DNA from 3 places in the Amycolatopsis ponsaeliensis genome. Region 3 is predicted to be linked to each of the others. Evidence: riboswitches for the same ligand, from Rfam matches in the RefSeq annotation. Region 3 holds a riboswitch; each other region holds the start of a gene.
The links. Region 3 has a riboswitch for S-adenosylmethionine ahead of thrC (threonine synthase). Riboswitches for the same ligand answer to the same signal wherever they lie in the genome.

Region 1 (9,595 bases), on a different contig from region 3:
GGCGGTGCGGTCCGGACCGCCCTCGCCCGGCTCGACGTCGACCTGTTCCAGCAGGTCTTCGGCGGTCATCTTCTTCAGCGCGTGGTAGATCGAGCCGGGCTGGACGTTGGCCCACTTGTCCGCGGACCAGGTCAGCAGCTCCCGCCGCACCTGGTAGCCGTGCGCGCGGCCGTACATGCGCACCACTCCGAGCACGAGCAACCGTGTCGCCGACAACCGGGCCTCCCTCTCGACAAAGCGCATGACGCCCTCCGTAGGCTAATAAGGTATGAGCACCCCTGTGTTGACCGCGGTGGCCTGGCCCTACGCCAACGGCCCCCGCCACATCGGCCACGTGTCCGGATTCGGCGTCCCGTCCGACGTCTTCTCCCGCTACCAGCGAATGGCCGGCAACCGGGTGCTCATGGTCTCCGGCACCGACGAACACGGCACCCCGATCACGGTCCAGGCGGACAAGGAAGACTCGACCCCGCAGCTCACGGCGGACAAGTACACCCGCCAGATCGGCAATGACCTGCAGGGCCTCGGCCTCTCCTACGACCTGTTCACCCGGACCACGACCGGCAACCACGCCGAGGTGACGCAGCAGATCTTCCTGGCGCTGCACCGCAACGGCTACGTCGTGCCGAAGACCACGCGCGGCGCGATCAGCCCGTCCACCGGCCGCACGCTGCCCGACCGCTACGTCGAGGGCACCTGCCCGATCTGCGGGTACGACGGCGCGCGCGGCGACCAGTGCGACAACTGCGGCAACCAGCTCGACGCCGCGGAGCTGATCAACCCGAAGTCGCGGATCAACGGCGAGACGCCGAAGTTCGTCGAGACCGAGCACTACTTCCTCGACCTGCCGGCGTTCACCAAGACCCTCGGCGACTGGCTGGGCACCAAGACCGACTGGCGCCCGAACGTCCTCAACTTCACCAAGAACCTGATCGACGACATGCGGCCCCGGCCGATCACCCGCGACCTCGACTGGGGCGTCAAGATCCCCCTCGACGGCTGGCGCGACCAGCCGCTGAAGCGGTTCTACGTCTGGTTCGACGCGGTGATCGGGTACTTCTCGGCCAGCGTCGAGTGGGCGCGGCGCTCCGGCAACCCGGACGCGTGGCAGGAGTGGTGGAACAACGCCGACGCGCGGTCCTACTACTTCATGGGCAAGGACAACATCACCTTCCACGCCCAGATCTGGCCCGCCCTGCTGTTCGGGCACAACGGCGAGGGCGACAAGGGTGGCGAGCCCGGCAAGTACGGCAAGCTGCACCTGCCCGACGAGATCGTCTCCAGCGAGTTCCTCACCATGAGCGGCTCCAAGTTCTCGACCTCGCGCGGTCGCGTCATCTACGTCGAGGACTTCCTGCGCGACTTCGGCCCGGACACGCTGCGGTACTTCATCTCGGTCGCCGGCCCGGAGACCCAGGACACCGACTTCACCTGGGACGAGTTCGTCCGCCGGACCAACTTCGAGCTGGCCAACGAGTGGGGCAACCTGGTCAACCGGTCCATCTCGATGGCGCACAAGAACGTCGGCGCCATCCCGCGCCCGGAAGCCCCGACGGCGGCCGACGAGGACCTGAAGGCGCTGTCCCGCAAGGCCTTCGACACCGCGGGCGCGCACCTGGCCCGGTCCCGGTTCAAGCTGGCGGCGAGCGAGGCGATGAAGGTCGTCACCGCGGCGAACAAGTACATCTCCGACCAGGAGCCGTGGAAGCTCAAGGACGACCCCACGCGGCGCGACACCGTGCTGCACACCGCGCTGCAGGTCGTCTCCGACGCCAACACGCTGCTGACGCCGTTCCTGCCGCACTCGGCCCAGAAGGTCCACGAGGCCCTCGGCGGCACCGGCGTCTGGGCCGCCCAGCCGGAGCTCAAGGAGGTCGACGACCTCGACATCGCCGGCCGGGTCAACCCGATCCTCACCGGCGACTACGCGGGCGAGCAGGCGAAGTGGGAGTCGAAGCCGATCGAGGTCGGCAAGCCCCTGCAGAAGCCGTCGCCGCTGTTCACCAAGCTCGACCCGGCGCTCGGCGAGACCGGCCCGGAGTGGGCGCCGATCGTCAAGGAGTAAGAGGTATGCATGGGTGACGAGAAGCGCGAGCTGCCGCCGGTCCCGGACCGGCTCCCGGTGTCGGTGGTGGACGCGCACACCCATCTCGACGCGTGCGGCGCGGTCACCGCGGCCGATGTCTCGGCCATGGTCGACCGCGCCGAGCGCGCAGGCGTCGCGCGCGTCGTCACGGTCGCCGACGACCTCGCCTCGGCCCGCTGGGCGGCCGAGGCGTCGACCTGGGACCCCCGGGTCTTCGCCGCGGTCGCGATCCACCCGACGCGCACCAAGGAGTTCGGCGAGGCCGAGAAGTCCGAAGTGGAGCGGCTGGCCGGCCACGAGCGCGTCGTCGCCGTCGGCGAGACCGGCCTCGACTACTACTGGGACTACTCGCCGCACGACGCCCAGCAGGAGGCGTTCCGCTGGCACATCGACCTCGCCAAGCGGCTGGACAAGCCGCTGATGATCCACGACCGCGAGGCCCACGACGACGTGTTGCGCATCCTGGCCGAAGAGAATGCGCCGAATGCCGTAATCTTCCATTGTTTTTCCGGAGACGCGGAAATGGCCCGCAAGTGCGTCGACGCGGGATACGTCCTTTCCTTCGCGGGAACGGTCACGTTCAAGAACGCGAAGGGGCTCCACGAGGCGGCCCGGCTCTGCCCGCCGGATCAGTACCTCGTCGAAACCGACGCACCGTTTCTGACCCCCCACCCGTTCCGTGGACGGCCGAACGAGCCGTTCGGCGCGGCCTACACCGTCCGTCACCTCGCGGCGCTCAGGGGCGAAGCTGTCCACGAAGTCGCCGAATCGGTCCGGACCACTGCCGAGCGGGTCTACCGACTCCCCAGTGTCACAACGGGGTGAACGCATTGCGACATCAGGGTTCCTTGATCGTCCACCTGATGGAGTGACGGGGATCACGACACTCCGGGGGGTGTTTGCGCAACCCGGCGGGACCCGTTACTGTCCCGTGATCGTGCCGGTCGGTACTGCAGACTGCAGTTGCCGACTGTTACGCCCACAGTCACGTCAGTGCACGTCGGGGAAGCGGAACCGGGTAGGTACGGCCGGGACCGTGACGATGGCGCCGGCTGCGGGCCCAGACGTAAAGACGCCGCCCCGAACGGCGTCTTGGGAAAGGGAACGACACCGGTGACAGGTAGCAGACAGGCTGGAGCGCGCTCCGCGGCCGTCCTCGATCGTCGTTACGAGGAAACCGCCTACGGCCAGCTCGACTTCTCCGACGACCCGAACATCACGCAGCAGGACATCCTCGCCGCGCTCGGCCCCGACGCCGACGCGATGATGGCCGAGATCGACGTCGACGTCGACGAGCTGATCCGCCTCATCAACGCCGAGACGACGTACCTGCCGCCGATCGTCATCCCTGACGAGATCGAGGCGGACCGGACCGCGTCCCCGCAGGCCAAGCGGGCCGCGATGGACGAGAGCATCCGCCAGACCAGCAAGGTCTGGAAGCGCCGCTTCCTCAAGGGTGCCGTCCTCAGCGTCATGATCAGCGTCGCCGGTGGCGGCGCGGCCGCGCTGGCGATGAACAAGAGCATCACCGTCGACGTCGACGGCCAGCAGACCACCGTGCACTCGTTCGGCGACACCGTCGGCGAGGTGCTGGAGGACGCGGGCCTGTCCGTCGGCGCGCACGACTCGCTCTCCCCGTCCCCGCAGGCGGAGGTCGGCGACGGCGGTGTCATCAAGCTCGAGCGCGGCCGTCAGCTGAAGCTGATCGTCGACGGCGCGGAGCACACCTCCTGGGTCCGCGCGACCCACCTCGGCGACGCGCTCGGCCAGCTCGGCATGGCGGGCATGGACAAGCCCGGCACGTGGATGTCGATGCCGAAGGACGGCGAGCTGCCCCTGGAGGGCGCCACCGTCCAGATCAAGACCCTCAAGAACATCACGCTCTACGACGGCGCGAACGAGCCCAAGCAGGTCAAGACCACCGCGGTCACGACCAAGGAGTTCCTGGGCGAGTACAAGCTCACCCTGGGCCCGGAGGACCAGGCCGAGGGCGGCCTGGACGTCAAGCTGACCGACGGCGCCGAGGTGCACATCAGCCGCACCGGCGTCTCGACGGTCGTCCAGAAGGAAGACATCGCCCCGCCCGAGCAGAAGGTCGACGACCCGGACCTCGCCAAGGGCAAGACCTCGGTCGAGGACCCGGGCACTCCCGGCGAGAAGATGGTGACCTACAAGGTCACGCAGAAGAACGGCAAAGAGGTCTCCCGCGAGAGCATCTCCGAGCAGGTCATCACCCAGCCGAAGCCGAAGATCATCCACGTCGGCACCAAGCAGGCCCCGACGCCGGCCATCGGCGACGGCTCCTCGTGGGACCGCATCGCCCAGTGCGAGTCGGGCGGCAACTGGGCCATCAACACGGGCAACGGCTACTACGGCGGCCTCCAGTTCGACAAGCGCACGTGGGACGCCTACGGCGGCGACCAGTACGCGAGCCTCCCGAACCAGGCTTCGCGCGAGCAGCAGATCGCGATCGCGGAGAAGGTCCGCGACGCCCGCGGCGGTTACAGCGCCTGGCCGGTCTGCGGCAAGAAGGCTTGATCTTTTCCGAAACGGCCCCCGTCCTTTCCGGACGGGGGCCGTTTCGCGTGCGCCGACGGGCATCACGCGTGTCCCGAGGGGCATCACGCGTGATTGCCGAGGCATCGAGCTGATGCCCCTCCGATCACGAGTGATGCCCGCCCAATCACGCGAGATGCCCCTCCAATCACGCGAGTTCCGCGCTCGATCACGCGAGTCACGTCTCCGATCACGCGAGTTCCGTCCCGGATCACCGTGAGCCGACCGTCCGGGTACGCGAGCCGACCCTCTGGATGCGTGAGCCGACCGTCCGGGTGCGCGAGATGGCCCATCGGTAAGCTCGTCCGGTGGTTGAACTGCTGGGACCTGCCGAAATCCGCGGGCTGGCGGCCGAGCTCGACGTGCGGCCGACCAAGAAGCTCGGGCAGAACTTCGTGCACGATCCCAACACCGTCCGCCGGATCGTCGAGCTGGCGGACGTCGGCCCGGGCGACGTCGTCCTCGAGGTCGGGCCCGGGCTCGGGTCGCTGACCCTCGGGCTGCTCGCCACCGGTGCGCGCGTCGTCGCCGTCGAGATCGATCCCAAGCTCGCCGAACGGCTGCCCAAGACCGTCGCCGACCGGGCGCCCGAGGTCGCCGGCAACCTCCAGGTCGTCGCGGCCGACGCGCTGCGGGTCACGAACGACGACCTGCCCGAGCCGACCGCGCTCGTCGCCAACCTGCCCTACAACGTCGCCGTCCCGGTCGTGCTGCACCTGCTCGCCGAGCTGCCTTCCCTCAAGAACGGCCTCGTCATGGTCCAGACCGAGGTCGCCGACCGGATGGCGGCCGGCCCCGGCAGCCGGATCTACGGCGTCCCGAGCGTCAAGCTCGCCTGGTACGGCCCGGCGCGCAAGGTCGCCGCGGTGCCGCGCTCGGTGTTCTGGCCGGTGCCGAACGTCGACTCCGCGCTCGTCGCCTTCGAACGCGGTGACGCTCCGGCGTCGGACGACCGCGATCGGCTCTTCGGGCTCGTGGACGCCGCCTTCTCACAGCGCAGGAAGACGCTCCGGGCCGCGCTGGCCGGCTGGGCGGGCTCGGCCGAGCGGGCCGGGGAGCTGCTCACGGCCGCCGGGATCGACCCGAAAACCCGCGGTGAGCAGCTGGGCGTGCACGACTTCGCCCGGCTCGCCGCCGCTCAGTAGCACGTCCACAGTGGAAGTCAACGCCGTCCGGTGAAAATACGCCTCTTGCCGTGCGATCTCGCGATTCGGACACCTCCACTCGTGTGATCTGGGCCAACAGGCTTGCTTTCGCTCCTCGGGATCGGCTTTACTCGGAAGCGTCCATCCCGAGCGACTGAGAGACCTGGCTCGCCGAAGTCGCAGCAACCACCCTCCACAGGGCAGGTGCTACCGCCAGGACCGATGGAGGCCGTTTCAGATGAAGAGGGTAGCTCGCCCCCTGCTCCTGACCAGGCGTCGCGTAGTCGACGAAGGCCGCCGCTCCGTGACCGCATGTCGACGCTCCCGCTGAGCTAGTCACAGCCGGTCCACCTCTTCTTCATGCACCGTCCTCAAAGGACGGACTTTGCTTGCGGCCGGGCGCCTCCGAGTGAGCGCGCCCCGTTTTCTGGAGCCTTCGTGATCACCGTCGAAAACCTGTCCAAAACCTTTGCCACCAACGGAAACTCGGTCGTCGCCCTGCGGGACGTGAGCGTCGAGGTCCAGGCCGGCTCGCTGTTCGGCGTCGTCGGCCCGGCCGGGTCCGGCAAGTCCGTCCTCGCCCGCTGCATCGCGCTGCAGGAGCGGCCCGACCGCGGCGTCGTCCGCCTCGACGGCCTCAACACCGGCACCCTCGACGGCCGCCGCCTGCGCGAGATCCGCCGCCAGCTCGGCGTCGTCTCGACGAAGCCGGAGCTGATCGCCGAGCGCACGATCGCCGGCAACATCGCTTCCCCGCTCGAGCAGCTCGGCGTCGACGGCCCGCAGCGCCGCAGCCGAGTCGGCTCGCTGCTCGACCTCGTCGGCTTGACGCAGCGCGCGACGCAGCGTCCCGGCGAGCTGACCGAAGGCCAGCTCCGCCGCGTCGCGGTCGCGAAGGCGCTGGCCGCGGCACCCGCGGTGCTGCTCGCCGACGACCCGACCGCCGGCATCGACCCGGAGGAGGCCGCCGCGGTGCTCACCGTGCTCGACCGCGCTCGCGCCGAGCTGGGCACCACCGTCGTGGTCACGACCCCGGACGCGGGCGTGGTCCGCCGGGTCTGCGACGACGTCGCGGTGCTCGAAGACGGCACGGTCGTCGAGCGCGGCACCGTCCTCGACCTGGTCTCGAACCCGGCCAGCCGCACCGCGCAGGCGCTGCTGCCGGCGATCGAGACGACCCGCTCGCAGTCGGCCCGCTACGACCGCTCGGTCGACGTGGTGCTGGTCGGCTTCGCCTCGGTCGGCGCGCTGCTGCCGGAGGCGGCGGGCCGTTTCGACGTCGAGTTCGCCACGATCGGCGGCGGCCTGACCCGGATCGGCGACACCCCGGTCGGCCGCTTCCGCCTCGGTGTCCGCGGCGAGCGTGCCGACGCGGCCCTGGCCTGGGTCGCCGAGCGCGGTGGCCACGTGACGCACACCGCGCGTGGCCCGCAGGGTGTCGCGGCAGCCTGATCTCGAACGGTGAAAACGCCCCGATGCGCGGTTCGCATCGGGGCGTTTTCACGGGCACGTAGGCTGGTCGGGTGCTCGCCGTAGTTCCGCCTCCAGTCACCGTCCGGGTCCCGGCCAAGGTCAACTTGCACCTGGCGGTCGACGACCTGCGCGAAGACGGTTACCACGACCTCGTGACCGTGTTCCAGGCCCTGTCGCTGACCGATGAGGTGACCGTCGCGGTCACCGAGGAGCCGGGGCTGGAGATCTACGGCGAGGGCGAGGGCACGGTGCCCGCCGACCACACCAACCTGGCCTGGCGCGCGGTCGAAGCGCTTTCCGCGCACGTCGGCCGGACCGAAGAGCCGAACGTCCGGGTCGTGCTGCGCAAGGGCATCCCGGCCGCGGGCGGCATGGCCGGCGGCAGTGCCGACGCGGCCGCGACGCTGGTCGGGCTGGCGAGCCTCTGGAACCTCGACGTAACGCGTGACGAGCTGGCCGAGATCGCCGCCGGGCTCGGCAGTGATGTGCCGTTCGCGCTCTACGGCGGCACCGCGCTGGGCACCGGGCGGGGCGAGCAGCTCGTCCCGGTGCTGTCGCGGCACACCTTCCACTGGGTGCTGGCTTTCGACTCCGAAGGGCTGTCGACGCCGAAGGTGTTCAAGGAGCTGGACCGCCTGCGCGCCGACGGCAACCCGCCGCGGATCGGTTCGCACACCCCGGTCGTCGAGGCGCTGGCTTCGGGCGACCCACGTCAGCTGGCGCTGCTGCTGGGCAACGACCTCCAGGCGGCGGCGGTTTCGCTGCGGCCCGGGCTGCGCCGGACGCTGCGGGCCGGCGTCAACGCGGGCGCGCTCGCCGGCACGGTCTCCGGGTCCGGCCCGACGTGCGCGTTCCTCTGCGAGGACGCGCAGTCGGCGGTCGAGGTCGCCGCGGAGCTGTCGGGTGCGGGGGTGTGCCGCACCGTGCGGGTGGCGCACGGCCCGGTCCCCGGCGCCCGCGTGGTCGGCGGGGACGACGCGCCGCGCCCGGCCCCGCCGCGGGTGCACGCCTGACCCTCCACTGTGGATGGTCGGATACTTCTTCTTCTCTCGGAAAGGATCGGCTGAGCGCATGGCCAACCTGGTCAACCTGGAAGCGGTGAGCAAGTCCTACGGGGTGAAGCCGCTGCTGGACGGCGTCTCGCTGGGCGTCGCGGCCGGGCAGCGCATCGGCGTCGTCGGCCTCAACGGTGGTGGCAAGACCACCCTCCTGGAAGTCCTTTCCGGACTCGCCGAGCCGGATTCCGGTCGGGTGAGCCACGTCGGCGGCCTGCGGATGGCCGTGGTCACCCAGCGGACCGAACTCCCGGACGGCAGCAGTGTCGGCGAGGTCGTGCTCGAACGCTACGGCGCTGAGCACGAATGGGCCGCCGACGCGCGCGTCCGGTCCATTGTGGACGGCCTGGGCATCACCGCGATCGGGCTCGACACGCCCACCGCGAACCTCTCCGGTGGCGAGCGGCGCCGCGTTTCGTTGGCCGCCGCGCTGACCGGCGAGCTCGACCTCGTCGTGCTCGACGAGCCGACGAACCACCTGGACGTCGAAGGTGTCCAGTGGCTCGCCGACCACCTGCTGACCCGGCGCATCGCGGTCGTGGTCGTCACGCACGACCGGTGGTTCCTGGACACCGTCGCGAGTGTGACCTGGGAGGTCGCCAATGGTCGCGTCGAGAGTTACGAAGGCGGTTACGCGGACTGGATCTTCGCGCGCGCCGAGCGGGCGCGGCTGGCGGCGACGGCCGAGGAGAAGCGGCAGAACCTGGCGCGCAAGGAGCTGGCGTGGCTGCGCCGCGGCCCGCAGGCGCGGTCGTCGAAGCCGCGTTACCGCATCGACGCGGCCGAGACGCTGATCGCGGACGTGCCGCCGCCGCGCGACTCCGTCGAGCTGATGGCGTTCGCGAAGCGGCGCCTGGGCAAGACCGTGCTGGAGCTGGAAGACACGACGTACACGGTCGGCGACCGAACGCTGCTCGACCACGTCACCTGGCGGGTCGGGCCGGGCGACCGGATCGGCCTGGTCGGGATCAACGGCTCCGGCAAGACGTCCCTGCTGAAGCTGCTGGGCGGCGACGTCAAAGGCTCGACCGGGCGCCGGATCGAGGGCAAGACGGTCGCGCTCGCGCACCTGCGCCAGGAGCTCGACGACCTGCCCGCGGACCTGCGCGTGCTGCAGGCGATCGAGCAGGTGGCCGGGCGCGTGGTGTTCGGCAAGCAGGAGATGACGGCGTCGCAGCTGGGCGAGAAGCTGGGCTTCCCGCAGGCCCGCCAGTGGACCCCGGTCGGCGACCTCTCCGGCGGCGAGCGGCGCCGGCTGCAGCTGTGCCGGCTGCTGATGG
Region 2 (9,595 bases), on a different contig from region 3:
GGGCAAGGACGTCCAGACCGTGATCAAGGCCGTCAAGGCGGGCGACTGGTCGCTGCAGGGCGGCAAGGTCGTCGCGGCCGGGATCGAGCTGCGGGAAGGCGAGTTCGACCGCCGGCTGGTCGCCAAGGGCGGCGGCGCGGCGGCCGAGCTGCCCGGCGGGTCCGGGCTGGTCCTGATCGACACCGGGGTGACGCCGGAGCTGGCGGCCGAGGGCCTGGTCCGCGACCTGGTCCGGGTCGTGCAGCAGGCGCGCCGCGACGCCGGGCTGGACGTCGCCGACCGGATCGCGCTGACCGTCGATTCGGTACCTGACGTCGTCGAGGCGGCCCGGACGCACGAGGAGTTCCTGGCCTCGGAGACGCTGGCGACGTCGGTGACCCATAGTCCGGTGACCGAGGGCTTCGCCGGCACGGTCGGCGACGGCACCAAGGTGACCGTTTCGGTAGCAAAAGCCTGACCTGCTGTCGTAGGTGGCCGGTAAGATCGGCCGGCCACCTACGGCGGTGGCGTTCCTTGGGGGAGGGGTACGCGGAAATGAGTCCTGCCAAGAGACGGGGCGTCCTGATCGGCGGCGCGCTGCTGGTCGTCGTGGTCGTGGTGGCGGCGTTCTTCGTGCTGAACGGCGGGGGATCGGCGCCGGAGGCGGAAGCCGGGGCCACGAGCGTCGAGACGCCGGGTGCCCTCGACCCGCACACGGCGATCACCGAGTACCTGCAGGACCTGTCCGAGAACAACACCGACGCGGCGAGCCGGCTGACCGACGCCGCTCCGGCGGCCGCGGTGGCCCTGCGGGACGCGCGGAACACGCTGAACCCGTCGACGCTGACGGCCAAGCTGACCGTCCTGCAGCCGACCCCGGCCGGGGCGACGCAGACCGGCGGGACGTTCAGCCTCGGGTGGACGCTCAAGCCGGGCAAGGTCTGGACCTACGACGTGCCGTTCCAGCTGGCCCAGGCCGGCGGGAAGTGGCTCGTGCACTGGGCGCCGTCGCTGCTGCACCCGAAGCTGGAGGCGGGCCAGCGGCTGGTGGTCAGCACGGCCGTGCAGGACACGACGGCGGTGGCCGACCGCGACGGCAAGCCGCTGCTCATCAGCGGGTCCGCCGGCCTGCGTCCGGTCGAAGGCGACCCGGCGCCGCTGCTGCGTTCGGCGCTCGCCGGACAGGTCACGGCGGCGGCCGGCGGCGGCTTCGCCGTCGAGCGCGTCGACACCGGTGGCAAGAACGTGGAGACGCTGTTCGGGAAGGCCGACGGTGAGGCCAAGACGCTGACGTCGAGCCTGAGCCTGGCCGCGCAGAACTCCGCGCAGGCCGCGGTGGACGGCAACAAGGGTTCGGCCATGATCGTCGCCCTCGACACCGGCTCGGGCGACATCCTGGCCGTCGCGCAGAACGCGGCCGCCGGGAACGCACCGAAGGCGCTTCACGGCCTGTACGAGCCGGGGTCGTCGTTCAAGATCGCGACGTCGGTCGCCGCGGTCCAGCAGAGCGGCCTCTCCGCGACCTCGCCGGTCGACTGCCCCGGCGTCGCGACCGTCGGGACGCGGACGGTCAAGAACGAGGGCTTCGAGCTCGGGGCGACGAACCTGCAGACGGCGTTCGCGCGGTCGTGCAACACGACGTTCGGGCAGCTCGCGCTCGACCTGCCGGCCAACGGCCTGCAGAAGGCGGCCGACGAGCTGGGCCTCAACGCCGACTACGAGATCCCCGGCATCGACACCGAGCTGGGCAAGGTCGAGCCCGCCGCGAGCAAGGACGAGCAGGTCGAGGACGGGTTCGGCCAGGGCCGGATCCAGGCCAGCTGTCTCGGCGGCGCGCTGATGGCGGCCACGGTCGCGTCCGGCAAGGCGATCACGCCGCGGCTGTGGCACGACCTGGACACGACGGTCGTCAAGGGCTACTCGCCGCCGCCGGCGGCCGTGCTCGGCCAGGTGCGGACGATGATGCGCGCGGTGGTCACCAGCGGCACGGGCCGCGGCGCGGCGAGCGCGGGCCAGGTGTTCGGCAAGACGGGCACGGCCCAGTTCGGCGACGGCTCGAACGCGACGGGCTGGTTCGTCGGCTACCGCGGGAACGTGGCGTTCGCGGTGCTCCTGGAGGACTCGAACGACTCGGGCCCGGCAGTAACCCTGGCCGCCAAGTTCCTGAAAGCTCTCTGACCGGGCACAAGCGGCACTTTCACGTGAAAGTGCCGCTTGCTGGTGGTCGCTTTCACGTGAAGCGCGTGCTGCGTCGCTTCGGCCGCGGGCGAAGGGTGGCCGCCGTACCGTGGGCGCATGGAGACGATCGCTCTCGCCGAGGTTGCCGCGGTGCTCGCCGACCCGAGCCGCGCCACCATGTGCCTCGCGCTGCTCGACGGGCGGGCCTGGACCGTCGGTGAGCTGGCCAAGGCGGCCGGGATCGCGCTCTCCACGGCCAGCGAGCACGTCTCCCGGCTGGTCGACGCCGGGTTCGTCGCCCGGGTCAAGCAGGGCCGGGCCAGCTACGTCCGGATCGCCGACCCGCGCGTCGCCGAGCTGATCGAGCACCTGGCCCAGCACGCCGAGCACCGGCCGGTGACCGGGCTGAAGTCGTCGTTGCGGGTGAAGCGGCTCGGGTTCGCGCGGACCTGCTACGACCACCTCGCCGGCGTGCTCGGTGTCGCCCTCCGCGACGGCATGCTGGCCACCGGCCTGATCGACGCCGACGGCGGGCTGGCGCTGACCGGCCGCGGCCGTGCCGTGCTGGCCGAGCTCGGCGTGCCGGTCGCGCCCGGGCGGCGGTCGCCGCTGCGCGACTGTCTGGATTGGACGGAGCGGCGCGACCACCTCGCCGGAGCCGTGCCCGCGGCGTTGCTCGAGCGCGCGGTCGGTGCCGGCTGGGTCGGCCGCGACGGGCATCGCGCGGTGAAGGTGTTTCCGGCGGCGGAGAAGCCGTTCGCCGCGCTCGGTGTCGATCTCACCGCGCTCGGTGGGCCTTAACACACCACGCGCCCGGCGCGCCCCAGCGGTACACGAAGGAGTTAACTCGGCCGCTTCACTATTCTGAGGGCCCACGGCACTCGGAGGGAGGCGGCATGGACCAGCTTCCCGTGCTGCTCGGCGTCGGCGGTGCCGTGCTGCTCGCCTCCGTGCTCGCCGTGCGCGTGTCGATCCGGCTGGGCCTGCCGTCGCTGCTGCTCTACCTGGCGATCGGCGTGCTGCTGGGCGAAGCCGGCTTCGGCATCCGGTTCGACAACCCCGAGCTGACCCAGTCGCTCGGCCTCGCCGCGCTCGTCATGATCCTCGCCGAAGGTGGCCTGACGACGCGCTGGTCGGCGGTGAAACCCGCGCTGGGCATCGGGATCGCACTGTCCACTGTGGCCGTTGTGGTGAGCGTCGCGGTGACCGGCGCCGCCCTGCACTGGCTGCTGGGCCTCGACTGGCGGTTCGCGCTGCTGTGGGGCGCGGTGCTCGCGTCGACCGACGCGGCCGCGGTGTTCTCGGTGCTGCGCTCGGCCGGGATCGGCAAACGGCTCACCGGAGCGCTGGAGCTCGAGTCGGGCATCAACGACGCGCCCGCGTACATCGCCGTCGTGGTGCTGGCCGAAGGCGCCACTGTGGACTGGACATTGCCGCTGCTGGTGGTCTACGAACTCGCGGCGGGCCTCGCGATCGGGCTCGGTTTCGGCTGGCTCGGCGGGATCGCGCTGCGCCGGGCCGCGTTGCCGGCGACCGGCCTCTACCCGCTCGCCACGGTCGCGGTGTGCGTCGTGGCGTACTCGTCCGGGCAGCTGCTGCACGCGTCCGGGCTGCTCGCCACCTACGTCGCCGCGCTGGTGCTCGGCAATTCGCGGCTGCCGCACCGCTCGGACACGCTGTCGTTCGCCGAAGGGCTCGGCTGGCTGGCGCAGATCGGGCTGTTCGTGCTGCTCGGCCTGTTCGCCTCGCCGGGCCGGGTGCTCGAGGCGGTGGTGCCGGGCCTGGTCGCCGGGGCCGTCGTGCTGCTGCTGGCCCGGCCGATCTCGGTCGTGCTGGCGATGCTGCCGTTCCGGCTGCCGTGGCGGGAACAGGCGTTCCTGTCGTGGGCCGGGCTGCGCGGCGCGGTGCCGATCGTGCTCGCGATGATCCCGCTGTCGCAGGGGGTGCCGGGCGCGCAACGGCTGGTCAACGCGGTTTTCGTGCTGGTCATCGTGCTGACGCTGCTCCAGGGCGCGACGCTCGGGCCGCTCGGGCGCTGGCTCGGGCTGGCGAAGAAGTCCGAGGCGCACGAGATCGAAGTCGACTCCGCGCCGCTGGACGAGCTGGGCGCCGAGCTGCTGCAGGTCCGCATCCAGCCCGGGTCGAAGCTGCACGGCGTGTACCTGTCCGAGCTGCGGCTGCCGGTCGGCGCGACGGTCAGCCTGGTCGTGCGCGAAGGCGCCGGCTTCACCCCGCAGAAGACCAGCCGGTTCCAGGAGCACGACCAGCTGCTGGTGGTCACGACCAGCGGGGTCCGCGACGCCGTCGAGCTCCGGCTCCGCGCCGTGGACCGGGCCGGCCGCCTGGCCCGCTGGAAGGGCGAGTCGGGCCGTTAACCAGTGCCGTTGTCCGGCGCTTGTCCCCACAAAAATCTCACTTGATCTTCCCTTCGTTCCCCCTTTTGGCTTACTGTGCGCTCCATTCATTAGTTCGAATGGGTGAGTGAACAGCCAAAGGAGTACGCAGGGTGACGAAACTTCACGTGCGTGGGGCGAGCCTGATCGCGGCGATCGTCGTGACGGCCGGGCTGGCCGGCGTCCCGGACGCGGCCGCGGAGGTCGCCCCCTTCCCGGCGTTCGCCCTGCCGTTCAAGGCCGGCCAGCAGGTGTACTCGGCCGGCATCCACTCCGACGACGGCAGCACCGGCGTCAAGAACGCCATCGACTTCAGCCCGGCCGACAAGACCGTGCGCGCGCCGTTGGCCGGCACCGTCCACCTGCAGCACTGCGCGGGCGGGGACTGGGTGACCATCGACCACGACGGCGGCTGGCGGACCGGGTACTACCACATGGAGGGCATCGAGGTCACCGACGGTGAGCACGTCGAGGCCGGCGCCGAGCTCGGCTCGACCGGCAACGCGCTGCCGTGCGGCGGCAGCAGCACCGGCGCCCACGTGCACTTCACGCTCTGGACCCTGCCGGACGCCCCGGCCGCGAACTGGGACGGCAAGTCGTTCGCCGAGGTCTCGACCACGGTCGCGGCGGCCAGCGGCGAGCCCGTCGACGGGAAGACCATCGGCGGCTGGCGCTTCACGGCCGGAGCCGAGCAGTACACCGGCACGGCGACGCACCTCGCCGACAACGCCGTGACGCAGCTGCCGGGACACTTCCGCGCGAAGCTCTGACGTCCTCACGGTGTGTGAGCGGCGTCTCAGAATGTGAGGCGGGGGTTGGCCGCCGGCGGCGTTCTCGGTTACCTTCTGGCTCAGGTCATGAGTGCCAGCGCGAAGCCCCGGCTTGCTGGCCGGCAACCCTCCAACCGCGGTGGGGTGCCCCGGGTGAAGACCGGGCCGGTCGCGTCGTGCGACGGGCAAGCGCGGGCCCCTCGCCGGGGTCCCCCGGACCGCCGAGGAGGCACCGATGACTCTCGCCATCGATCGCACCAGCACGACCACCGCCCCGACCGGCTTCGGCACGGCTGCTCCCGCCGAGTTCCGGGTCGCCGCCGGAGCCACCCCGACCGAATTCGCCGCGACCGCCGGAACCCTTGCCGCGCAAAGCATCCCGGCCGTCGCGGGTGCCGCCGTGCGGGTCCCGCTCGTCACCGGGGAATCGATCGGCTACGCCAACCTCGACCACGCCGCGAGCGCCCCGTGTCTCGACGCCGTCCGCGCCAAGGTCGACGAGTTCCTGCCCTGGTACGCCAGCGTCCACCGCGGCGCCGGCTTCGCGTCCCAGGTCTCGACGCGCCTCTACGAGCGCACCCGCGACGTCCTGCGTCGCTTCGTCGACGCCCGTCGCACCGACACCGTCGTCTTCACGCGCAACACCACCGACTCCTTCAACCTGCTCGCCCGCAGCCTGCCCCGGCACACCACGGTGATCGTCTTCGACACCGAGCACCACGCCGCGCTGCTGCCGTGGCAGGGCCCGAACGTCCGGCGGATCCCGACCCCGCGCACCCGCCTCGCCGCAGTGTCCGCTGTGGACGAAGCTCTCGCGGATTCCCCGCAGGGACCGCGGTTGGTCGTCGTCACCGGAGCGTCCAATGTGACCGGTGAGCTCCTGCCGGTGGCGGAGATCGCCGCCGTGGCGCGCAGGCACGGCGCCCGCATCGCGCTCGACGCCGCCCAGCTCGCGCCGCACCGCCGGATCTCGATCAGGGAGCTGGACGTCGACTACGTCGCCCTGTCCGGCCACAAGCTGTACGCGCCCTTCGGTGCGGGTGCGTTGATCGGCCGCGCCGACTGGCTGCGCGCCGCCAAGCCGTACCTCGCCGGCGGCGGCGCGACCAAGCTCGTGACCGAGGACGCGGTGGTCTGGAACACCGGCCCCGAGCGCCACGAAGCCGGCTCGCCCAACACCGTCGGCGTGTACGCGCTCGGCGTCGCGTGCGAGACGCTCAGCGAGAACTGGGACGCCGTCGTGGCGCACGAGCAGGCCCTGCTCACCCGGCTGCGCAAGGGTCTCGAGGGCATCCCGGGCTGCGCCGAGCTGCGGCTGTTCGACGCACCGGTCGACCGCGTCGGCACGCTCAGCTTCGTCCTCGACGGCTTCGACCCGGGCTGGGTGGCGGCGGTGCTGTCGGCGGAGTACGGCATCGGCGTGCGCGACGGGGCGTTCTGCGCGCACATCGCGGCCAAGCGCCTGATCGGCATCACCGGCGGCGACGGGCGGCAGGCGATCCGCGTCAGCCTCGGCCTGGGCAGCACGGAGGAGCACGTCGACCGCGTCGTGCTGGCGCTGCGCCAGATTGTCTCGCGCGGGGCCCGCTGGGAGTACGCGAAGGTGGACGGCCGCTGGGCTCCGGTCGGCGACCCGCGGGAGCTGCCGCCGTTCTGCTGATCGCTGGCCTGGGCGGATGGGGAGAAGGCCGGTTTTCTGGTTTCCGTTGGCACTGCTGGGGATCGCGCAAGTCGGCATGGCGGCGGTACAGCTGTTGTCGCGCCGCAGCGCCGCCGAAGGTGAGTCCGCGAACCTCCTCCTCGGGCCGGCGCCGTCGCCCGGTGCGACGGAGTACGGCCGAGCGCAGTGGCTGAGCCAGGACGCCTTCTACTCGCTCGGGCGGGGCCTGCCCGCCGGGCCGGCGTGGCTGGTCGCGCTCGGCGTGGCGCTCGTCGGCACAGCGATCTGGTACGCCGTCGCCCTGCGGCCCGCCCGCACCGGGTGGTTCGTCCTCGGCACGCTGGGCGCGCTGCTCGCCCTCCCGCTGCTCGACCTGATCGGGTCGTGGCAGTTCCGCCTCGGCGACGGGCTGCGCGGTCCGCTGCTGGCCACGCTCGGCCTGCTGGTGCTCGCCGCGTACGAGCGCAGCAGGCTCGTCCTGCTCACCGCGTTCGTCTTCGCGGTGATCGCGGTGGTGCTTTCGGCCGATCTCGTGGGGGTGCTCGTTTCGGCGGCCGTCCTGCTCGCCGCGGCGTTCGCGGTACTGCTGCGCCGGGCACCCGATACCCTGCATTGATGGGGAATGAGCGACGCTGTTGGTTTCCGTTGGCGGCGCTGGGGTTCGCGCAGCTGATCATGGTGCTCGCCGAGCTGCTGCCGGGGGAGAGCCTCGCCGCCGGTACCTTCGCGGACTTGCGCGCACTGCCGATGAGCCGGGCGAACGAGCTCGCCACCGGCACCATCGGCGGTACCGGCGGCACGAGTGTCGCCGTCGCCGTCTACGCCGGCCCCACGAGGTCGGCCACCCTCGGCTGGCTCGTCGCGCTCGCCTGCGTCGTGGCCGCCGTCGCCGGCTGGTACTGGCTGAACCTGCGCCGCGCCGGGACGCCGCCGCGCACCGCCCGGTTCGCCTGCGGGACCCTCGGTGCCCTGCTCGCCATCCCGGTGCTCGACCTGGTCGGGATGCTGCAGTTCCGGCTGGCCGGGGACGTGCGGGGCGCGCTCCTGGCGACGCTCGGGCTGCTGCTGCTCGCCGGGTACGAGCGCAGCCGGTTCGTCGTCGCCGTCGCGGGGGTGTTCGCACTGGTCACCGTGGTCCTCCTGCCGCCGGTGGCCGGGGCGCTCACCGCGGCGGTGGTGCTGTTCGGGGCCGCGTTCGCCGTGCTCCTGCGCGGCCCGGTCACCGCCGCCGACACGCCCTGACCAGCGCCGTGGAGAATGGGGTGGTGAGCACCGACCCCAGCCACTCCGAACCCGACACCGCCGCGCCCGAAGAGGCGGTGCCCGAGACCCCGGCCGAACCGCTGCCGAAGCGCCGTGTGGGCTGGGTGTTCGCCGTCGCGGTCGTGTTCTGGGCGATCGACCTGGTGACGAAGAACCTGGTCACCGCCAACCTCGAGGGCAAGGAGCCGGTCCGGATCCTCGGCGGCCTCATCTACCTGCAGGTGATCCGCAACCCGGGCGCCGCGTTCTCGATGGCCACCGGCATGACGTGGGTGCTCGCGCTGGTCGCCCTGGCCGTCGTCATCGCGATCGTCTGGCTGTCCCGGCGGCTGCGCTCGATCGGCTGGGCCATCGGGCTCGGCCTCGTGCTCGCCGGCGCCACCGGCAACCTGACCGACCGCATCTTCCGCGCGCCCGGCGGGCTGCAGGGCCACGTCGTCGACTTCATCTCGGCGTTCGCCCCGAATGGCAAGGGCTTCGCGATCTTCAACATCGCCGACTCGGCGATCTGCGTCGGCGGTGCTCTGATCGTGCTGCTGTCCCTGCTGGGCAAGGACTACGACGGCACGTCGACCAAGGACAAGAAGAAGGCCGAGCAGGACGAGCAGCAGGAGGAGCAGGCGTGAGCTCGCGGATGCTCCCGGTGCCCGACGGGCTCGACGGGATGCGGGTCGACGCCGGCCTCGCCAAGCTGCTCGGGCTCTCCCGCACGGTCGTGGCGGAACTGGCCGAGTCCGGTGCGGTGCTGCTGAACGGCCAGCCGGCGGGCAAGTCGGACCGGCTCACCGCGGACGGCCTCTTGGAGGTCACCCTGCCGGAGCCGGCGAACCCGGTCGAGGTGATCGCCGAGCCGGTCGCGGGCATGCAGATCCTCCACGACGACGACGACATCGTCGTGATCTCGAAGCCGGTCGGCGTCGCGGTGCACCCGAGCCCGGGCTGGACCGGCCCGACGGTGGTCGGCGGCCTCGCCGCGGCCGGCCTGCGGATCGCGACGTCGGGCGCGGCCGAGCGCCAGGGCGTCGTGCACCGGCTCGACGCGGGCACGACCGGTGTGATGGTGGTGGCCAAGAGCGAGCACGCGTACACGGTCCTGAAGCGCGCGTTCAAGGAACGCACGGTCGACAAGGGCTACCACGCGATCGTCCAGGGCCACCCCGACCCGACGCGCGGCACGATCGACGCCCCGATCGACCGCCACCCGCGTCACGACTACAAGTTCGCGGTCGTCCAGGGCGGCCGCCCGAGCGTGACGCACTACGAGGTCGTCGAGGCGTTCCGGGCGGCGTCGCTGGCGCACATCAAGCTGGAAACCGGGCGGACGCACCAGATTCGCGTCCACTTCTCGGCGC
Region 3 (9,595 bases):
GCTCGTCGCGGCGTCCCGCCGGGGTTCGCCGAAGGACTGGCGATCCCGCTGGCCGCCTTCCTCGTGACGGCGCCGGTTCTCGCGGGGATGGCGGGCACGGTGAGCCTGGTTTCGGTGCTGACCAACGTCCTCGCCGCGCCCGTCGTGGCCCCGGCGACGGTGCTCGGCGTGCTGGCGACGGTGCTCGGCCCCTGGTGGCCGGGCGCCGGGAAGGTCCTGGTGCACCTGGCCGACCCGGAGGCCCGGTGGCTGATCACCGTGGCGCGCCACGGCGCGCGGGCTCCCGGCGCGGTCGTCGCGTGGCCCGGCGGCTGGGCGGGCGGGCTGCTCGCCGCCGCCGCGCTGGTGGTGCTGGTGCTGGCCGCCCGGCACCGGCGCGTGCGGCTGGCGATGGCGGTGCTGGTCGTCGGCGCGCTGCTGGTGTTCGTGCCGGTCCGGGTGCTCGCGCCGGCGTGGCCACCGCGGAACTGGGCGATGGTCGAGTGCGACGTCGGGCAGGGTGACGCGGTCGTGCTGGCGACCGCCGAGCCGGGACGCGCGGTCGTCGTGGACACCGGACCCGAGCCGGGGCCGGTGGACGAGTGCCTGCACCGGCTGGCGGTCGACCGGATCCCGCTACTGGTGCTGAGCCACCTGCACGCCGACCACATCGGCGGGCTGGCGTCGGTCTTCGACGGCCGGGCGGTCGGCGCGGTCGCCGTCGGCCCGGGGCGGGCGCCGGAGTGGGCGTGGCGGCAGGTCGCCGCGGAGGCGCGCCGGTGGGACGTGCCGCTGGTGGAGCTGAACCCGGGGGAGCGGCTGGCGTGGCCTGGGCTGTCGCTCGACGTCCTCGGCCCGCGCTACGTGCCGGAGCGCTCGGCCGGGCAGCAGGACGGCACGACGATCAACAACAGCTCGGTCGTCCTGCGGGCGCAGTCCGCGGCCGGCCGGATGCTCCTGACCGGCGACGTCGAACTGGCGGCGCAGGCGGATCTCTTGGCGGACATCGGAAATCTGAAGGCGGAGGTGTTGAAGGTGCCGCATCACGGGTCGCGTTATTCGCTGCCGGCTTTCCTCGCGGCGGTGGCGCCGCGGGTGGCGTTGGTCAGCGTCGGCGCGGGCAACACCTACGGGCATCCGAACAAGTCCACAATGGACACACTGACGGCGCTGGGTGCCCTGGTCACCCGGACCGACCTGGACGGCGACACCGCGGTGGTCGGCGACCCGGCGGGTCCGGCGGTCTCGCGCCGGGGCGAGCCGCGTGGCCCGCCCCGGCGCTGAAACCGGGGCGGGGACGGCGGAGCCCGTCAGTAGCCGAGCGCCTCGTTCACGGCCTTGGCCGACGGCGGCACGGTCGCCTTCGGGCCGACGTGGTTCTCGATCGCGTCGAGGGTCTTGAGGCCGTCGCCGGTGATCAGCAGCACCGTCTCGGCGTCCGGGTCGAGCTTGCCCGTCTCGATCAGCTTCTTCGCCGTCGCCACGGTGACCCCGCCCGCGGTCTCGGTGAAGATGCCTTCGGTGCGGGCCAGCAGCCGGATGCCTTCGACGACCTCTTCGTCGCTGACGTCCTCGATCGAGCCGCCGGTGCGGTTGACGATGTCGAGCACGTACGGGCCGTCGGCCGGGTTGCCGATCGCCAGCGAGCGGGCGATCGTGTCCGGCTTCACCGGCTGGACCACGTCCTGGCCTGCGCGGAACGCGGCCGACACCGGCGAGCAGCCGGTGGCCTGCGCGCCGAACACCTTGTACGGGCTGGCGTCCACGAGACCGAGCTGGCCCAGCTCGCGGAAACCCTTGTCCACCTTGGTCAGCTGCGAACCGGAGGCGATCGGCACGACGATCTGCGGCGGGATGCGCCAGCCGAGCTGCTCGGCGACCTCGAAGGCCAGCGTCTTCGAGCCTTCCGAGTAGTACGGCCGGACGTTCACGTTCACGAACGCCCACTTCGGGTGCTCACCGGCGAGCTCGGTGGCGAGGCGGTTGACGTCGTCGTAGTTGCCGTCGACGGCGATCAGATCACCGTCGTAGACCGCGGTGGTGAGGATCTTGGCGCGCTCGAGGGTCTTCGGGATCAGCACGACCGACCGCCAGCCCGCGCGGGCCGCGGCGGCGGCCGTCGCGTTGGCCAGGTTGCCGGTCGACGGACAGGCGAGCACCTCGAACCCGAACTCGCGGGCCGCGGCCAGCGCGACGGCGACGACGCGGTCCTTGAACGAGTGCGTCGGGTTGCCGGTGTCGTCCTTGACCCAGAGGCGCTTGAGGCCGAGCTCCTTGGCGAGGCGGTCGGCGCGGATGAGCCGGGTCGCGCCGGGCTCGGTGTTCGGGATCTCTTCGACGTTGGACGGAACCGGGAGGAGCTTCTTGTAGCGCCAGATGTTCTTGGGGCCGGCCTCGATGTCTTCGCGGCGGACGCGGCCGAAGTCGTAGGCGACCTCGAGCGGCGAGAAATCCTCGGCGGAGACGAACTCCGGGGCGAGCGGCTGCCGGTGGCCCTCTTCCTTCGACACCAGTTCGACGGCCGGACCGAGATCCGGGGTCTTCGTGGTGGAGGTCGTGCCGAGGGTTGCGGTCATCGCGAGGTTCCTTTCCTCATCTGCCCCGCCGAAGCGGGCCGGAATTGGCACCGTGGTCGTCAGCTACCCCGCGATCGCGGGATGACAGGCTGTACGCCGGTTGCCGGGGCTTCGTCGGGCCGTTCCCTCTGCCCCTCTGGATGAGCGGTATTCGGTTGTCGGTGCGCGCCAACGAGCGCGCCGCCTCCAGGACACCGTACGACATGGCGCTCACGCTGTGCCATGCCGGCCGCTCGACATCACCGGAGCGGGCGCACGGCAGCGCAAGTGAGAGGATTCACCCGTGACCGCGCAAGCCACCGCCCCGGCCCCGCTGCACCTGGTCCTGGGTGAGGAAGAACTGCTGATCGAGCGCGCCGTCCGCGAGACGCTCGCCGCGGCCCGCGCGATCGACGCCACGGCCGAGCTGACCCGGGTCCGGGTGTCCGATCTCACAGCCCCCGAGCTGGCCGAACTCGTCAGCCCGTCGCTGTTCAGCGAGGGCCGCGTGATCGTCCTGGAGTCGGCGCAGGACATCTCGCAGGAGCTGGCCGACGCGATGGCGTCCTACCTGAAGGACCCGGCGGACGGCGTCGTGCTGGTCGTCGTGCACACCGGCGGCGGCCGCAGCAAGGCGGGCAAGACGCTCCCGGCAGCATTGAAGAAGGCCGGCGCCGAGGTCACGGAGTGCCCGAAGCTCACCAAGCCGGCCGAGCGCGAGCAGTTCGTGCGGCACGAGGTGCGCCGGGCGGGCGGCAAGATCGACCCGGCCGGAGTCGCCGCGCTGATCGAGGCCGTGGGCTCCGACCTGCGGGAACTCTCCTCGGCCGCGATGCAGCTCGTCGCGGACGCGGGTGGGTCCGTCGACGCGGACGCGGTCCACCGCTACCACCGCGGCCGCGCGGACGTGACCGGGTTCGCGGTCGCGGAGAAGGCCGTGAGCGGCGACCGTTCGGCGGCCCTGGAGTCACTGCGCTGGGCGATGCAGCTGGGTGTCCCGCACGTCCTGGTCGCGGACGCACTGGCCGACGCGGTCCGCACGATCGCCCGGGTCTCGGGCGCGGGCCGGGGCAACCCGAACCAGCTGGCCGGCGAGCTGGGCATGCCGCCGTGGAAGATCCGCAAGGCGCAGGGCCAGGTCCGCGGCTGGAACCAGGACGGCCTGGCGACGGCGATGCGCGTGGTGGCGAGGCTGAACGCCGAGGTCAAGGGCGTGGCGGCGGACCCGGGCTACGCGCTGGAACGCGCGGTCCTCCAGGTGGCGGCCGCCAAGGGCGACCGCTGACCGCTCTTCCGGCTCGGAATCGCGCGAGTGCCGGTCCGCGCTCGCAAGCGCCCGCCGGCGGGGCCGCCTACGCCACGCGCGCTACGGCCACTGGATGATCGACGACGCCGCCATTCTCCCGCGCCCGCAGCTGCGCCGACAGCCTCAGGTCTCCTACGCCCGCAGCTGCGCCGACGGCCTCAGGTCCGGTGCTCGCAGCACCGCCCTCCACCGCGCGAAGCCGCCCCCGGGCATGAAGAAAGCCCCGGCCGAAGCCGGGGCTTTCCCAGAAATCAACCAGCTCAGAGCGCGTTGACGCGCTTCGCCAGCGCCGACTTCTTGTTGGCGGCCTGGTTGGCGTGGATGACGCCCTTCGAGACGGCCTTGTCCAGCTTCTGGGCGGCGTCGCGCTGCAGCTCGGCGGCCTTCGCCTTGTCGCCGGCGTCGGCGGCTTCGCGGACCTTGCGGATCGCGGTCTTCACCGAGGACCGGATCGCCTGGTTGCGCTGACGCGCCTTCTCGTTCGTCGTGATGCGCTTGATCTGCGACTTGATGTTGGCCATAGGGCAACTCCTGTTTCACTCGGTGAGATTCGCCGCCGCGCTGAAGTGGCCCCGCTCGCAAGAGCAGGTTTCCTCCATGACGGAATGCCGCACGGGCAGCGAGCGACAACTTTAACAGCCCAGCTCGGACGGCCCGCGACCGCGTCCGGCAAGACCCCGATCACCAGGAGTACGGTGGACGACGGTCAGTGCCTAGGGTTCCGTCGCCGGTCCGCGCGCTCCGCACCACACAACCAGGACCCGGCGAGTCTGGTCCGAGCGGCACCATCGGCGGGCCCGGACGGCCGGTCGTTCATCTGACGGGGCAAAAGCCTGGAGGACCCGGTTTTCGCGCGCGCGAAAACCCGTAAGGGGTCCCGTGAACACCACCGCCTTGTCCTTCGTCCTCATCGCCGCCGTCGTGCACGCCGCGTGGAACCTCGCCGCCAAGCGGATCTCCTCCGGCGGCACGCAGTTCGTCTGGCTCTACTACACGGTTTCCGCCGTCGTCCTGCTGCCCGTGACGGTCGTGCTGCTGGTCGTCGAGCCGCAACGTCCACAGTGGAGCTGGCTGCTGGCCGCCGTGGGCACGTCGGTGCTGCACGTCGCCTACGGCATCGTCCTGCAACGCGGCTACCGCGTCGGCGACCTCTCCGTCGTCTACCCCGTCGCGCGGGGCACCGGGCCGCTGCTGTCGGTGCTGGCGGCCGTCCTGGTGCTCGGCGAACGGCCCGGCTGGCTCGGGCTGCTCGGCGCGTTCCTGGTGATCACCGGGGTGCTGGTGATCAGCACCGGCCGCGGCGCCGGTGCGCACGACCCGGCCGCCGCGAAGGCACGGCGCGCGGGGATCCTGTACGGCCTCCTGACCGGCGCCACGATCGCCGGCTACACGCTCTGGGACGCGCACTCGGTGACCGGCATCGGCATGCCGCCGGTCGTCTACTTCGGCCTCGGCTCGGTGCTCCAGAGCGTCATGCTCGTGCCCGGCGCGCTGGCCGGCCGCGACGAGGTGGCCCGGATCTGGCGTGAACAGCGTCGTGAAGTGCTGATCGTCGCGCTGCTGTCGCCGCTGGCCTACATCCTCGTGCTGTTCGCGCTCACGATGGCGCCGGTCAGCCTGGTCGCGCCCGCCCGGGAGCTGAGCATCGTGCTCGGCGGCCTCGCCGCCTGGCTGGTGCTGGGCGAACGCGACGCCGCGCGGCGGCTCGCCGGGTCGGTGATCGTGCTGTCCGGGATCGCCGCGATTGCGGCCGCCTGAGCGCGTCCGGTAGGGATGGTCGGATGGAAGTCCTGAAGAGCCGGCTGCTGATCCGCCCGCGCGACGTGGCCGCCGCCACGGCGTTCTACCGCGACACCCTCGGCCTGGCCGTGGAGCGTGAGTTCCCCGGCGGCACGGTGTTCTTCCTCGGCCACGGCTCCCTGGAGGTCTCCGGCCGGGGCGAGACGGGCTCGTCGCCCGATCTGGTGCTCTGGGTGCAGGTCCGGGACCTGGCCGGCACCATGGCCGGCCTGAAGGCGAAGGGCCTGGAGCCGGTGCGGGACGCCCAGCGCGAGCCCTGGGGCCTCGACGAGGCCTGGATCGCCGACCCGGACGGCACGCGGATCGTGCTGGTCGAGGTGCCCGAAGGCCACCCGATCCGCACGGACACCCGCTAGGCGGGCTTGACGGCGCGCAGCTGCGCGGCCAGCGCCGCGAAGCCGGGCGGCTCCCAGGTCCAGGTCTGCAGGTCGGCGAAGCCCGCTTCGGCGGCTTCGTCGGCCAGGACGTGCCTGCTCACGGGCAGCCACTTCTCGTGCGCGGACAGCAGCAGCCGTCCGCCGGGGCGCAGCACCCGGACCAGCTCGGCGAACCCGGCCGCGCGGTCGTCCCAGAGCATGACGTTGTTGACGGTCAGCACGACGTCGACGGACCCCTCGGGTTCGCCGGTGTGCGCCGCCGACCCTTCGCGCAGCTCGACGCGGTCGCCGCAGCGCTCCTGGCAGAGCCCGAGCATCTCGGGGGAGGGGTCGACGCCGATGGTGCGCCCGGCCAGCCGCGCGGCGGCGTCCAGGCCGACGCCGGGGCCGGGGCCGACGACCAGGACGGTCTCGTCCGGCTCGATCCGGGCGAGGTCGACGATGCGCTGCTCGGTGGCGGCGTTGCCCCGCGCCATCACCCAGCCGCCGAGGCGGCCGAGCGCTCCGGAGGGGTGACCGAAGACACGGTCGAGGACGCGGGCGAAGCCGCCTGGATCCGGCTGGGGAGGTGGTGCCGGCTGGTGCGATGTGCTCATACTTCGAGGGCACCACGGATCAGCTGGCCTCGCATCGGGGATGACCCCCACCCGCACCCGGAGCGCCATGGGAGCATAGAGGTGGCCATCCCCGACTTTCCGAGGACTCATTCGAGTGACGACGTTCGCCGACACCACCTTCACGCCTCCGGAGCTCATCCGGAACTTCTGCATCATCGCGCACATCGACCACGGCAAGTCCACCCTGGCCGACCGCATGCTGCAGCTCACCGGCGTCGTGGAAGAGCGGGCCATGCGCGCGCAGTACCTCGACCGGATGGACATCGAGCGCGAGCGCGGGATCACGATCAAGGCGCAGAACGTCCGGCTGCCCTGGCAGGTCGACGGGCAGGACCACGTCCTGCACATGATCGACACCCCGGGCCACGTCGACTTCACCTACGAGGTCTCCCGGGCGCTGGAGGCGTGCGAAGGCGCTGTCCTGCTGGTCGACGCCGCGCAGGGGATCGAGGCCCAGACGCTGGCCAACCTGTACCTCGCGCTGGAGAACAACCTCCAGATCATCCCGGTGCTCAACAAGATCGACCTGCCCTCGGCCGACCCCGACAAGTACGCCGGTGAGCTGGCCCACATCATCGGCTGCGAGCCCGACGACGTCCTGCGGGTCTCGGCCAAGACCGGCATGGGCGTCGGCGCGCTGCTCGACGAGGTCGTGAAAATGGTTCCGGCGCCGCAGGGCGACGCGGACGCGCCGGCCCGCGCGATGATCTTCGACTCGGTGTACGACACCTACCGCGGCGTCGTCACCTACATCCGGGTCGTCGACGGCAAGATCACCCCGCGCGAGCGCATCAAGATGATGTCCACCGGCGCCACCCACGAGCTCCTGGAAGTCGGCATCATCTCGCCGGAACCGAAGGCCAGCAAGGGACTCGGCGTCGGCGAGGTCGGCTACCTGATCACCGGCGTGAAGGACGTCCGCCAGTCGAAGGTCGGCGACACCGTGACGTCCGAGCGCCACGGCGCCAAGGAAGCGCTGGCGGGCTACCGCGAACCGAAGCCGATGGTCTACTCCGGACTGTATCCGGTGGACGGTTCCGACTACCCGGAGCTGCGCGAGGCGCTGGACAAGCTCCAGCTCAACGACGCCGCGCTCGACTACGAGCCGGAGACGTCGGTGGCGCTGGGCTTCGGCTTCCGCTGCGGCTTCCTCGGCCTGCTGCACCTGGAGATCACACGTGACCGTCTCGAGCGCGAGTTCGGCCTCGACCTGATCTCGACGGCGCCGAACGTGGTCTACGACGTGGTCCTGGACGACGGCAAGGAAATCCACGTCACCAACCCGTCGGACTGGCCGACCGGCAGCAAGATCGACAAGGTGCTGGAGCCGGTCAGCAAGGTCAGCATCCTGGCGCCGTCGGAGTTCATCGGCACGATCATGGAGCTGTGCCAGAACAAGCGCGGCCAGCTGCTCGGCATGGACTACCTGTCCGAGGACCGCGTCGAGCTGCGCTACAACATGCCGCTGGGCGAAATCATCTTCGACTTCTTCGACACGCTGAAGTCGCGTACGCGCGGCTACGCGTCACTGGACTACGAAGAGGCCGGCACGCAGGCGGCGGACCTGGTCAAGGTGGACATCCTGCTGCAGGGCGAGGGCGTGGACGCGTTCTCCGCGATCGTGCACAAGGAAGACGCCTACAACTACGGCAACCGCATGGTGAACCGGCTCCGCGAGCTGATCCCGCGGCAGAACTTCGAGGTGCCGATCCAGGCGGCGATCGGTGCGCGGATCATCGCCCGCGAAACGATTCGCGCGATCCGCAAGGACGTTCTGGCCAAGTGCTACGGCGGTGACATCTCGCGGAAGCGGAAACTGCTGGAGAAGCAGAAGGAAGGCAAGAAGCGGATGAAGACCGTGGGCCGGGTGGAGGTCCCGCAGGAGGCCTTCGTCGCCGCACTGTCCACTGAGGACTCGGGCAAGAACAAGAAGTAACGCTTTCGAGTGAATGGCGGCCGCGGGACTCCCCGCGGCCGCCATTTGTGTCGGTGCCTTCTGGTGTGCTCTGGTCAGGGCAACGAAAGGAGAGCACGATGAACGACATCCGGTGCGTGGAGGAACTGAAGCAGGACGGTTCGACGTGGTTGCCGCGCCGTTCTCGATCCGGTTGTCCGACCAGCTCGAACTGCAACCGGATGTCTTGGTCGGCCGGATCGAAGACTTCACCGAGGACGATCTGCCGGCGCCACCGGTACTGGCGGTCGAGGTGCTGTCGCCGAGCACCGCGATCCACGACCTCAACACCAAGAAGGCGGTTTACGAACGGCTCGGCACAGCCAGCTACTGGGTGATCGATCCGGAGGAGCCCGCGCTGACGGTGTTCGAGCTGGACGAGGACGGTCACTACCAGCAGGTGGCCAAGGCCGCGGGCGACGAGATCTTCGAGGCCGAGCGGCCGTTCCCGATACGGATCGTGCCGAAAGAACTGCTGGGCCGGCTCGGCTGACCGCGACTCAGCGGATGCGGGGCGTGCCGCGGAGCTGGGCGTGCAGCTGCCGGTGGCGCAGTTCCTTCCGCACCCGGTCGATCACCGCGTCGAACAGGGCCGGGTCGAGGATCGCCGTCTGGTCGAACTGCCGTCGCTGCGGTGGTGCCGGTGCGAGACGGCCGCGGGGTGCATAGCGCTGCACGGAGCTCTCGACGCCTTCGCCGGTGACCAGGTCGACCCAGAGGGCGTCGCGCAGGTAGCCGTCTCCGAACCGGGCCGAACGGCGCGTCGAGACGTCGGCGATCTGCGACCACGGGATCACTCGCGTGCTGAGCGTGCCCGCCGGCACGCGGAGGCCCTCGTCGCCGAAGGTGAGGTCGCGCAGGCCCGCCAAGCCGCGCTTGAGCATGCGGGCGCGCGAGAGGCGGAAGGCCACGACAGCAATGAGCACGGTCGCCGCGTAGGCGCCGCCGATCAGCCACGGCGAGAGGCCGCGCACCAGACCGGCGACGAGCGCCGCGCCGAAACCGGC

Region 1: linked by a shared signal. The riboswitch ahead of QQ657_RS45070 (methionine ABC transporter ATP-binding protein) and the one ahead of thrC (threonine synthase) in region 3 are both predicted to bind S-adenosylmethionine.
Region 2: linked by a shared signal. The riboswitch ahead of QQ657_RS21815 (aminotransferase class V-fold PLP-dependent enzyme) and the one ahead of thrC (threonine synthase) in region 3 are both predicted to bind S-adenosylmethionine.

Annotation. Positions count from the first base shown of each region.
Region 1 covers NZ_JAPZLD010000047.1:27,350-36,944, forward strand. Annotated here, with positions in the region: gene QQ657_RS45045 (PadR family transcriptional regulator) at 1-216, opposite strand, end outside; gene metG (methionine--tRNA ligase) at 269-2,065, shown strand; gene QQ657_RS45055 (TatD family hydrolase) at 2,075-2,911, shown strand; gene QQ657_RS45060 (resuscitation-promoting factor) at 3,200-4,624, shown strand; gene rsmA (16S rRNA (adenine(1518)-N(6)/adenine(1519)-N(6))-dimethyltransferase RsmA) at 4,951-5,787, shown strand; SAM riboswitch class I at 5,926-6,016, shown strand; gene QQ657_RS45070 (methionine ABC transporter ATP-binding protein) at 6,226-7,239, shown strand; gene QQ657_RS45075 (4-(cytidine 5'-diphospho)-2-C-methyl-D-erythritol kinase) at 7,311-8,273, shown strand; gene QQ657_RS45080 (ABC-F family ATP-binding cassette domain-containing protein) at 8,332-9,595, shown strand, end outside.
Region 2 covers NZ_JAPZLD010000014.1:87,257-96,851, forward strand. Annotated here, with positions in the region: gene ileS (isoleucine--tRNA ligase) at 1-457, shown strand, start outside; gene QQ657_RS21795 (penicillin-binding transpeptidase domain-containing protein) at 535-2,157, shown strand; gene QQ657_RS21800 (ArsR/SmtB family transcription factor) at 2,275-2,958, shown strand; gene QQ657_RS21805 (potassium/proton antiporter) at 3,054-4,532, shown strand; gene QQ657_RS21810 (M23 family metallopeptidase) at 4,664-5,320, shown strand; SAM riboswitch class IV at 5,404-5,518, shown strand; gene QQ657_RS21815 (aminotransferase class V-fold PLP-dependent enzyme) at 5,556-6,980, shown strand; gene QQ657_RS21820 (hypothetical protein) at 7,027-7,596, shown strand; gene QQ657_RS21825 (hypothetical protein) at 7,596-8,222, shown strand; gene lspA (signal peptidase II) at 8,246-8,869, shown strand; gene QQ657_RS21835 (RluA family pseudouridine synthase) at 8,866-9,595, shown strand, end outside.
Region 3 covers NZ_JAPZLD010000006.1:108,322-117,916, reverse strand. Annotated here, with positions in the region: gene QQ657_RS11375 (ComEC/Rec2 family competence protein) at 1-1,263, shown strand, start outside; gene thrC (threonine synthase) at 1,290-2,555, opposite strand; SAM riboswitch class I at 2,569-2,702, opposite strand; gene holA (DNA polymerase III subunit delta) at 2,839-3,819, shown strand; gene rpsT (30S ribosomal protein S20) at 4,101-4,361, opposite strand; gene QQ657_RS11355 (DMT family transporter) at 4,720-5,598, shown strand; gene QQ657_RS11350 (VOC family protein) at 5,622-5,996, shown strand; gene QQ657_RS11345 (class I SAM-dependent methyltransferase) at 5,993-6,613, opposite strand; gene lepA (translation elongation factor 4) at 6,729-8,570, shown strand; gene QQ657_RS11335 (Uma2 family endonuclease) at 8,584-9,081, shown strand; gene QQ657_RS11330 (PH domain-containing protein) at 9,089-9,595, opposite strand, start outside.